2 regions of the Virgibacillus dokdonensis genome follow, and region 2 is predicted to be linked to the other one. Evidence: riboswitches for the same ligand, from Rfam matches in the RefSeq annotation. Region 2 holds a riboswitch; the other holds the start of a gene.
What was found. A riboswitch is a leader RNA that binds a small molecule or an ion and turns the genes downstream of it on or off. The one in region 2 is predicted to bind thiamine pyrophosphate.

Region 1 (5,968 bases), 190 kb from region 2:
CCACTTTCTCCTCTACCTCCTTCCTGCTTGCTTTAATGGGAGCAATCATGCTTCCTTTTCATGTAAAAAGCATCTACTTGTGCGGTTATTTTCTAGTTCATATAATGGAGGGTTTGCTTGAAAACATGGTGCAAATGCCCATTCACAACGAGGTGCAAAACGACAACCTATCTTTTCCTTCTGTGGCTTAGGAACCGTACCTGGAATAGAATATAATTGTTGTTCTGTTTTCTTCACATTTGGTAATGAACGAATTAATCCTTTTGTATAGGGGTGGTTAGGATATTTTAATATTTCTCTCGTCGTCCCTTCTTCGATGATTTGCCCAGCATACATCACTGCGACGCGATCACAAATCTCTGCAACGACACCTAAATCATGTGTGATGAACAGAATAGCTGTCTGCTTTTCTTGATTTAACTGTCGCATTAAATCGAGTATTTGTGCCTGTATCGTTACATCAAGTGCTGTTGTTGGTTCATCCGCTATTAACAAATCTGGTTCGCAAGCCATCGCCATTGCAATCATGACCCGCTGTCGCATTCCACCTGATAATTGATGCGGATAACTAGCGACAATAGCATTTGCCCTAGGAATTCCAACAAGTTCTAATAATGTAATCGCTTTGTTACGCGCTTCTTTTTTGCTTGTTTTTTCGTGTAGTCGAATCGCTTCTATCATTTGATTACCAATGGTAAATAAAGGATCTAAAGATGTCATTGGTTCCTGAAAAATCATAGCAATTTCATTTCCCCGTATCTGTTTCATTCTTTTAGGAGAAGCTGATACGATATTTTCCCCTTTAAAATAAATGTCACCACTTACAATTTTGCCAGGCGGGCTAGGTATTAATTGCATGATGGATAAGGATGTGACGCTTTTTCCACAGCCCGATTCTCCAACAATACCAACGACCTCTCCTTTACATACAGATAAACGAACCCCATTCACAGCGGGAACCTCCCCTTTTTCCGTAAAAAAATGCGTATGGACATCTTTTAGTTCCAGTATGACTTCTTTGGACATTCTGATTTCACCTCGTTTCTTACAAATTTCCACCACTCTAAAGCACCTCAACTTTAGAAATAGATAGTTTCTTGCCATATATTTGCGGTGGATGTTGTCATGCCTTTACATTTTAAACTCGCAAATAGGTATCTTGTTAACAAACTAAAAATTCAGTCTATTGAAACAGTTTTTTCCCCGGTTCATTATCACCTGTAAGGAATATCTTGCATTTACTTATTTTGTAATAGATTTGTTCCCCCTCCTTTCACTTTCTGATTTATCCTTCTATAATCTCATGGAGTAGGTCACCACCTCTTCATGAAAGCGTTTCTAATATACCGATGAAAAACTAGGATTTTAGAACCATCTTGTAATGCTTATCATATTCATGTCCACATGAAATTATTAACCTTTCTTTTAAAAGTTTTGAATATGTTTTAACTTCATCTATAAAAGATGGACCGTAATTTTATAGAAAGTGGATTTGCAGGCCATTATTCAAAACAGGCAATTATTTTCCCTTTACAACTATCTCTAAACCACGCAAGTACAATTCAAGGTAATAAAGATGCGGAAAGGTACTAGCTTTTTCCATGACAAACATCTACCATTTTGTTAAGCTTGATGTGTTAGCGTTTAATATTTTAGTAGAATATTTTATAAGAACTACTAGGGGAGCCTATCATGGGCTGAGAAGAAGCAATAGCTTCTGACTCTTATTGACCTGATCTGGTTAAGACCAGCGGAGGGAAGTAGTAGAGATTCTCTTTCTATATTTCTTCTTCTAAGTCAGGTTCTGTCTGGGGTCTGACTTTTTTTGCATGTTAGGAAAAGATAAGGTTTATAGGATAAGTAACATGGCGTTATGCTTGTTCCTTTTGTTCTATTCTATTCGTCGACAACGACTTCCCGTTTAGAATGAAAGAAACCTTACAGCAACTTCTATTAAAAATGCTGTTCTTCACTACTTTCCTCTTAGTAAAATAGACAAAAGCAAGGTGATGCTATGAAAAAAACATACACATTAACATTAATGGCTGTCTTTGTTGCTATTGGCACACTAGCAGCACAATTTCTTTGGTTTCCTGCTGGATTTGCCAAAGCGTACCCCGTGCAACATGCTGTTAATGTGATGGCAGCTATTACGTTAGGACCTGGACCTGCTGTAATAATAGCTTTTATGATTGGTCTGTTACGAAATATGCTAGGACTTGGAACTTTATTAGCATTTCCAGGAGCCATGGTAGGAGCATGGTTTGCAGCTTTACTGTATCGTAGATTTGAGAAGAAACGATGGGCTGTCATTGGAGAAAGTATAGGGACTGGAATTGTAGGATCCTTGCTTGCCGTACCCATTGCTCGCTTATTCATGGACAGTAGTGCCGGAGCTCTATTCTTTGTCCCGTCATTTTTAGCAAGTAGCATTTCTGGAGCTTTTTTAGGGTGGTTTATTGTTTCACGCGTGAATACAGATAAGCTGATTCGTATACAAAGGCAGTATTAAACTGGCTTTAAGTCCAAGACTATATGATAACTATTTATATGTTTGGGAATCATTCTAGATAGTAGTTCGCTCGAAAATGAGCCATCATGGTTCACGAAATATACTGGCAATTATATAAAGAAAGGAAGCGAATAATTTGAAACCAATTCCATGTGCATTAACGATTGCAGGAACTGACCCAAGTGGAGGTGCAGGTATTCAGGCAGATCTGAAAACATTTCAAGAGTTAACTGTTTATGGTATGTCCGTCATCACATCGATTGTTGCACAAAATACAACTGGTGTACAAAATGTCCACCATATCCCTATTGATATGATAGATGAGCAATTGCAATCTGTTTTTTCTGACATGCCTGTACACAGTCTAAAAACAGGCATGATTGCCAATGAATCGATGATGCGCGTCATCCAAAAACAACTTACTAGTACAGACGCATACTACGTCATGGACCCTGTTATGGTTGCTACTAGCGGCGATCCTTTAATTGCCGAAGAAGCAAGAGATTATTTAAAAGAACAGCTTCTACCTTTAGCAACTGTTGTTACGCCAAATATTCCAGAAGCAGAATTTATTACTGGCAACAAAATCCATGATGTTAACGATTTACAAGAAGCAGCCAAAGAAATGGTGGATAAACATGGTGCTCGGGCTGCCCTAGTAAAAGGTGGACATATGCATGGAGATGCCATTGACTATTTATATGATGGACATAAGATGCATACCTTTCACTCCAAACGCTTTGACACAACAAGTACGCATGGCACTGGTTGTACGTACTCGGCAGCCATTACCGCTCATTTAGCTAAAGGCCTGCCGTTATATGAAGCGGTAAAAGAGGCTAAACAATTTGTTACAGCAGCTATTAAGCATTCTTTCCCATTAGGCGCTGGGAACGGCCCTACCAACCATTGGGGAATTCGTGAAGAAAGGGTGAAACAATGAATACATCAATTATAGAGCAAGTTAGGGAGGCCAATCCGTTAATTCACAATTTGACAAATGAAGTCGTGATGAATTTTACTGCTAATGGTTTACTAGCTTTTGGGGCTTCACCGATTATGGCAAAAGCAACAGAAGAAGCAGAAGAAATGGCGTCCATTTCTAATGGTGTGCTTATAAATATTGGTACATCAACATTGACAGAGATACCAGCAATGAAGCTTGCTGGTAAAGCCGCCAACAAAAAAGACATCCCAGTAGTACTAGACCCTGTTGGCATTGGCGCCACATCATTTCGTAAAGATGTCGTTAAACAATTATTACAAGAAGTACAATTTACTGTTATTAAAGGAAATGCAGGCGAAATGGCTAAGCTAGTTGATATGCCATGGGAAGTAAAGGGGGTAGAATCTGTCGGAGATGGTGATGGAAAAGAGATTGCTAAAAAAGTAGCCAACATGTATCATACGACTGCTGTAGTAACAGGAGAGACGGACTATATTTGTAGTAACAATGAAACGGTAATAGAAAACAGAAGCGGGCATGTCTATTTGGAAAAAATCACAGGTGCTGGTTGTTTGCTAGGCTCTATTATAGCAGCTTGTCTAGCTACAAATGCGAAAGTAGAAGAACAGGCATTTGCAGCCGTACATTTTTATGGATTAGCAGCCGAGTATGCTGCTAATCAAGAGCATGTTCAAGGTTCTGGCAGCTTTCTTCCAGCCTTTATTGACGCATTGTCCAATGGAATAGATCAGCTTAACATCAAGTAATATGTCTTTCGCAAGAGCTAAACGTTAAGTAAATAAGGAGGCTAGAAGCTTGCATTTACAAAAAGCTTTACGTAAATATTTCATCATGGGAAGCCAAAATTGTGATCGAGACCCGAAGCAAGTTTTAAAAGAAGCGATTCAGGCAGGTATTACAGCTTTTCAATATCGGGAAAAAGGATCTGGTGCTTTATCTGGCATACAAAAAACGTTATTAGGAAAAGAATTGCGCAATATCTGTCGCCAACATAACATTCCGTTTTTTATTAATGATGATGTAGAGTTAACAGCAGTTTTAGATACAGATGGCATACATGTCGGTCAAGATGATAAGCACGCAAAAGAATTGCGCCAACAGTTTCCAAATAAATGGATTGGTCTTTCTGTTTCCAACCTGGAAGAACTGCATGCCAGCCCGCTGGATTACGTCGACTATCTTGGCGTGGGCCCCATTTTCGCAACTTCTACAAAAGAAGATGCAAAGATGGCAGTAGGTACAGGCTTTATAACAGAAGTAAAACGGCTATACCCCAACATGCCAATTGTTGGTATAGGCGGAATTAACACTGAAAATGCAGCAGCTGTTATGGAAGCAGGCGCTGATGGCGTTTCTGTTATATCGGCAGTTACTAAAGCTCCCGATATACAAACAGCAGTCGCAAATCTATAAAGGAAGCCAAACCAATTAGATAAACTTGGCTTGTCGCCAAGTCTTATGGCGAATGGCATAGTTTTTCTTATACTATAAACATTTAAACTTTTATACTTTCCTATAGTGGAACAAAGGATCGGGGCGCCCGGTTAGCAACGTAGCGACTGGAACGAAGCAAACGAAAGTTCTAAGAATCATGCTGCTGCAACAGGAGTATGCCGGCGCCCTCCGGCAAGCCCATCATTAGTCGGACTTCCTATTTAGTACGAACCGATGACGACTTAGCTTCGGGCAATGGAGTGAAGTCGCCTAGTTGCTGGGCGCTTGCGCCAGACGTGGCTAAATAACTTAGTAAGTTTATCCACAGCTGCAAGATTTTCTAATCTCCTTGACAATAAAAAAACAGCAGCGTTTTGATTCTACTGTTTTTTTATTGGTTTAAGGTGTAGCAACTCGTCCATCATTGTGAACTTCAGCGTCTCATTGGGAACTTCGAATAACTAGCTTGTGAACTTCAGCGACTTTTCATGAAACTCAAGCGAAATTAGATGAACTTCAGCGACTTTACATATTTCTACAGTCTCAGCGGGCCATGCGCTCCCACACTGAGGCTTTATCTGTCATTAGGAAGCTTTAACGATGATCTGCGTAAATTGCCATGGCATCACGCATAAAAATGGCTAATCCTTCCCCAAATTGATCCATATTTCTCTGAAAACGTTCGTCTTCTACATACATTTTTCCTAAGCCTTTAAAAGCGTCGTAAGAATAGGTTCCTATATGATTTAACAGTTGATACCATTCTCCAATTCGCTGTTGTGCAATGTCTGAAGCAGGATCTTCATTACGAATCTCTGCCAGCCTGCGATACAAATCGTTCATGATTTGTTGCAAGTTTTCTTCGTCCTTTAATTGTTTAATCTTGGCATTTGCTTTGTCAACAGCTTCATTCCCCCAACGCTCACGCGCTTCTTGCTCGTAAGGGTTGTTACTAAAATCAAAGCCTGCAAAGCGTTCCTTGTTGCTCATGTTCATTTCCCCTTTCGTATGTTGAATCGTTTTTTGAATCGTTTCTAGCATCGTATCAATTTGGC
Region 2 (5,968 bases):
CTACATGAGCGAAGTCAGCGGCATAGCGAGCGAAATCTCGACCTACATGAGCGAAGTCTACGGCATAGCGAGCGAAATATTGGCCTACATGAGCGAATCCAACGACATAGCGAGCGTAATTTTGACGTACATGAGCGAAGTCAGCGGCATAGCGAGCGTAATTTTGACGTACATGGCGAAGTCAGCGGCTAAGCGAGCGTAATTTTGGCCTACATGGCGAAGTCAGCGGCATAGCGAGCGAAATCTCGACCTACATGAGCAAATTCAGCGGCATAGCGAGCGAAGTTTTGCCCTACATGAGCGAAGTCTACGGCATAGCGAGCGAAATATTGGCCTACATGAGCGAATTCAAGCACGAGGCGCGGTGATTTCTCGACAAACCGGTGCAAATCACGCATTTTATACATATTATTTTAATAGAATAATTTAGAATAACGATCCACTCATATAATTTACAAATCTAATTTTTCTTCGTTTATACTACCTTTTGTTTCGTTTCTAAAATTAAATTAGCATGTACGAGACGTTTTCGTACAGCAATTCCTATCCAGCTAGCTAATGCAGCTTTAATAAGCCCAACGACGATAAATGGATACACTCCAGCTACGAATGCTGCATTCCACGAAAGATCTAAAATAAATTTCAACTGCGTTGTCCCAAACGCTAGCGTAATCAACATGCCAATTATATTTGCAATTAGAGCATTCTGGAAACGAAAGCTTGTTTTTTCGAGAATGAAACCTGTAACATATGCTGTAACAATAAAGCCAAAAATATATCCTCCTGAAGGACCTACTAACACATGTGCCCCGCCGCTAAAGCCAGCAAAAACAGGCACACCTGCTCCTCCAATTACCGCATAGCAAATCATCGCTAATGCACCTTGCTTACTGCCTAAAATAGTTGCCGTAATTCCGACTGCTAAAGTTTGTCCACTTATCGGTATGAGTGGTAGTGGTATTTCAATTTGCGCCAAAATAGCTGTGAGTGCTGCAAACAAAGCACAATTAAGCATAAAGCGAAGTCTTTTTCGTTGCTGTTCCATATTAATAAATCCCCCTATTTCCAATAAACGTTGATGTTTTTCAAAATTGTACTTGGAAAAAACAACATTGTCAACTTGATTAACGTAATAGTTTACATTCAGGATGAGCAAATTTATTGTTTAAACGTTCTATTTAGAGAGAAGCAATAATACCTTATTCAGTAAATACCATCAATCGATGCGTTTCTAAATAATTAAAATATAAATGAATATAGCAAAGAGTACCAGAAGTAATGAAAGTTATTCAGTCTTTCGGTTAAAAGTAACTTATTCTCAACTAAGCGGCTACTTCCTTATGGCGATAAACGTACTTAACCAGAAGATGAGCGACTTTTCCCACGCGGCGAGCGCTTTTTCCACGTTCATGAGCGACTTTACGACGTGCGGGAGTGATTTTCTCATGATAGGAGTCTGTAGTTTGAATTTATTCTTTCATATAAGATATACTTACAATACAAGTAAGAATCAAGGGAGAGGGGATGACTTACGATGGGGCAACAAATTAAAGGAAAGATTGCGTATATTACAGGTGCTGGTAGCGGTATTGGAAGAGCAACTGCACTTGCTCTTGCTAAGGAAGGTGTTCATTTAGGCATCATTGCGCGTACGGAATCCAAACTGGAAGCTGTTGCAAGAGAAGTAGAAACATATGGCGTTAACGCCAGTTATGCTGTTGCTAATATAGCAAAGTTGGAAGAAGTAGAGGGGGCTGTTGCGAAGCTAGAAACGTCGCTTGGGCCTGCAAATATTTTAATAAATAATGCAGGTATTGGAACATTTGATAATTTTCTAGAGATGGATCCAGTAACGTGGAAGCAAACTTTAGAGGTGAATGTGTTCGGTACGTATCACGTGACCCGTGCCGTCTTACCACATATGCTTAAGAAAAACCAAGGCGATATTATCATGATCTCCTCCAGTAACGGAATAAAAGGAACAGCAGGTTCGACTTCTTACAGTGCTTCCAAATTTGCCATTCAAGGTATGTCCGAAGCTTTAATGCAAGAAGTGCGCAGAAATAACATTCGCGTTTTCACATTAAATCCAAGCCTTGTTGCCACAGAGCTTGCTTTCGGCGAAAAGTTAGCGGAGAAAAATGACGATAAATACATGCAAGCCGAAGATTTAGCTGAATACATGGTAGCACAATTAAAATTGCATCCGAGAATGTTTATTAAACAGTCGTTACAATGGGCTACGAATCCGTTCTAAAACAAAACTGTTACAAAACGTTGATCCAAAAGCGATTTGCAACATTTTTCTATATTTATATATCATATTAATTACTTTGCAAAGAAAACTATTAAAATATATCACTAAGTCAGTGCAATTGTTTACGGCTTATTGTTAACATAATTTAGAAAATTCAACAATAGACTGCCATTTCAAACTTCGGTTTTTCACTCATCCGTAGGGCATATCGAAAGAACTGTTTGTGGAGCTGGACTGTTAACTTGTCCAGCTCTAGCAACTTCAATTCTTGAAGCAAGATCTAAGATGTTTAATCGTTATGTAACGTTAATAGCCAACGTCATTTTTATAAAACTTGGCTTATCTCAAATCTTATGGCGAAAGCTGTAGTTCTTATACTATGAACTATTATGCATTCCTATAGTGTAAAGTAAAAACGTTGGCTATGAATATAAAAGAACACGGCTTTCGTTTTTTCTTTGTAGTCTTAAAAGAAAGCAATTATATTTAAGAAGCTTTCTTCACCTGTTTTTTGGTCATAAATGTTTCTGCCTGCACTAATCGCGGAGCACTCGCTAAAATCACTAGCAAAACAATCGTACAAAAAACAAACGCACCTACAAAAGTCGTTCCATTCATTATAAATGAATACAGAACTGGCGACATTCCTTCGGGGGCATATTTCCCCCAGAAAATGACACCTGCAAGAAAATGCCAAAAATACCTCGCGATGCTACCAATGAATGTCGCAGCTACAACCCATGCCAAAGCAATTCGTTTATTCCCTTTTTGATAATTATTTTGAATTAAAGGAGCGAGTATTCCGGCAAAACCAACGCTAGCAAAAGCAATAAAATATTCAATAAAAAATTGCAATGGTGTCAAATAGTAAGCATCACCGAGCATTACCTGCAATAACCCCCATAAGAAACCCGCTAATATACCCGCCAACATTCCTCTCCGAAATGCAAGAATAAATATGGGCACCATAGCAAAAGAAATCGATATAGCTGGTGATAATTTAATCGAAGGAAGAAAATCCAAAATCATGGCAAATGCTGCAAAAAATGCTGCTTCAATCATTACTAATAAGCGAATATTTTTCATTAAAAAAGCTCCCCTTTCACGGAAACCTCAAGGGAAGCAGCATTGTTCGACGTAGTTGTTCATTGATTGTATAAAAGGTAAATGCTTTAAACGTTCGTTTTACACACAGAATCTTCCTTGTAAATCAAACTAGCATTTTATGCATAAACCTAAGCATTGTTGCCCACATCCCTACGCAAGTGCTAACTAAACAGGTTCAAAGGGTCTCGAACGATTCCGTTCCATCTCAGCCAAATGGCTCCCCTTGTGGTTTCTATGTATATGATTTTCATCTATTATAAACGATAAATTGTTCTTTGAACAGCTTTTAGCGTTAAAAGTTGTTTAGCATCCATTTTTTATAGCTATTGTTCAAATAAATAGTCAGAGAGATGAAGGTAGCTCTTAAACGACCACCTGCTAAAGCAGGTGGATTTAGACAAAAATGTCGACGACTAAAGTCGTTCCCCAGGCTAAAGTCCTGCTCAAAGGCCTTAGCTAAAGCATCCTCAAAGCTAGACTAAATATTTCGTCCTTACCTTCATTGAATTGATTTGTTATATCATTTCTTATTATTTCTTCCGTTACCGTCCCTACGGTGGCACAAAAATATCCTCTTGCCCACAAGTGCTGCCCCCAATATCTCTTTTTGAGTTCTGGAAACTCATCCTGCAATAATCTTGATGATCTTCCTTTTAGATACGGCAATATTTTACTTGGAGCAATACTTGGAGGACAGGATAATAATAAATGAATGTGGTCTTTTCCAACACTTCCTTGCAAATATAGTAATTCCCCTAGCTTCACAACCTTGTCTTAGCAAATCACGCACTCTCACCGCTATATGCCCGCCCAAAACCTTATATCTATACTTTGTCACCCATATGACATGATACTTAATATCATACACAGCATGACTATTTTTTCTATATCCTTCCATACTTTCACCTCTTCACTTCGTATGGACAAAAAAGATAAGGCTAAAAGCGGATACCGTCTAAAGAAGGTGGAGTTAGACCACGCATTTGTAAGTTAAACCACCTGCTGCTTCCATACACTAGTGAAGATAAATAAACGGTAAATACATATTTATCAAGAACAAGCAAATGTGTCGCCAATTTCAGACAAATGAATCTAAAACGACCTAGATTCAAAAGCAACAGCTTGCTTATCATCACACCTTGATGTGATTCGTAAATGACCTACTATTTCCACACTCATTTGCACTTCAAATTCATTCTTTACACCTTCTTATTAGTTTACACCAACGCGCTCCCACGCACGAGCAACTTCCTGAGCAGCGCTTTCCCCATACAAATCTTGAGCAGATTGAACGAGTGCTTGTCTTGCATCTTGGAAACTACTATTCGGCGTTAAATAGGTCGTTAATGCACGATAATAAACTTGTTCCGCTTTGCTTATACCTATGCTATTAACAGTGAAATAGGCCGCTTTATTCGGAATCCCACTATTGATATGAACTCCACCCCAATCGCCTCTTCGTGTGTTTGGTAAATGTTGATAATCATTCATATGATCTGGCTGATTATACCTTGTTGGGTTTGCCAAACTGCGCAATGCATCCCCTTCAACACCAGGTGTAAATACATCTTCACCAATTAACCAATCACCATCCACAAAATAGGCAAAAACATCAGCAAACGATTCATTTAATGCACCAGATTGGTTGGCATAGACGAGATCAGCTGTTTCGTCAATCACCCCATGTGTAAGCTCATGAGCTACAATATCATTTGCCCCAGATAACGGAGCAAATCTTCTTCCGTCTCCATTGCCGTAAATGATTTTATCACCAACCCATACCGCATTATTATAATTATTCCCATAATCGACAATAGACCGAATTGTCGCGCCATTATTGTCGTAACTAACCCGACCAAATGTATTATAGTAATAATCAAATACTTGTCCAGCATAATAGTGAGCATCAACAGCTGCCTGTTGTTCTTCATTCGTAAAGCGATTATCTTCATCTTTCACATAAACACCTGGAAGATTTTTATCGCCTCTTCCTTGATTCGTGAACGTTTCAATAACCCCATTCATTCGTTTTGTCGTATCATAGAGATAATAGTCCCCTTGATGATAAAACGTATTTAACTGTCTATGGTGTCCAAGGGTACCTATTCCACTTCCAGTAGAGGCAAATTCTTGCGCCTGATTGATTGCTTTTAAAACCTCTCCACTCTCTGCATTCACCCAAATATTCCAATACGCTGGTTTCGGTTTGGCAAATTGAAGCTCTACGCGATATGCTAATGTGTACTGTTTATTGTCATCGTGATAGACAACTAAATCAGCAGTTTCTTCCAGTGTATTAAACGTTTCTCCAGTTAATGATGCCATTTTTTGATCGGCTTCACTACGTTTTATATCAATGTGTTTCCAAGCATGATTAATTGCTTGTTTTTTAGTTAGTTTTTGTTTTTCTGTTAATTTTTCAGGAGCATTAGGATGAAATTCCCCGTTAATTGCTATAATTTTTTTGTCTTTATTCACATGTACGACAATTTTAGAATTATCTATCGGTATATTTTGAATTTTCGGTTTATAAATGTAGTGAGTCATCCCTATATCATCTACATTAGATTCTATAAAATCTAGTTTTGTTTCCGAGTTAATTTG

Region 1: another riboswitch for thiamine pyrophosphate. It lies ahead of thiW (energy coupling factor transporter S component ThiW); the one in region 2 lies ahead of thiT (energy-coupled thiamine transporter ThiT).

What each region holds. Positions count from the first base shown of each region.
Region 1 is NZ_LT745763.1:3,451,169-3,457,136, forward strand. It holds gene B2C77_RS17680 (ABC transporter ATP-binding protein) at 1-4, opposite strand, end outside; gene B2C77_RS17685 (ABC transporter ATP-binding protein) at 46-1,026, opposite strand; TPP riboswitch at 1,670-1,776, shown strand; gene thiW (energy coupling factor transporter S component ThiW) at 2,015-2,512, shown strand; gene thiD (bifunctional hydroxymethylpyrimidine kinase/phosphomethylpyrimidine kinase) at 2,649-3,455, shown strand; gene thiM (hydroxyethylthiazole kinase) at 3,452-4,225, shown strand; gene thiE (thiamine phosphate synthase) at 4,275-4,892, shown strand; gene B2C77_RS17710 (MerR family transcriptional regulator) at 5,508-5,968, opposite strand, start outside.
Region 2 is NZ_LT745763.1:3,264,637-3,270,604, forward strand. It holds gene B2C77_RS16805 (biotin transporter BioY) at 476-1,045, opposite strand; gene B2C77_RS16810 (3-ketoacyl-ACP reductase) at 1,535-2,257, shown strand; gene thiT (energy-coupled thiamine transporter ThiT) at 2,744-3,343, opposite strand; TPP riboswitch at 3,495-3,598, opposite strand; partial or broken gene tnpA (IS200/IS605 family transposase) at 3,821-4,262, opposite strand; gene B2C77_RS16825 (M4 family metallopeptidase) at 4,577-5,968, opposite strand, start outside.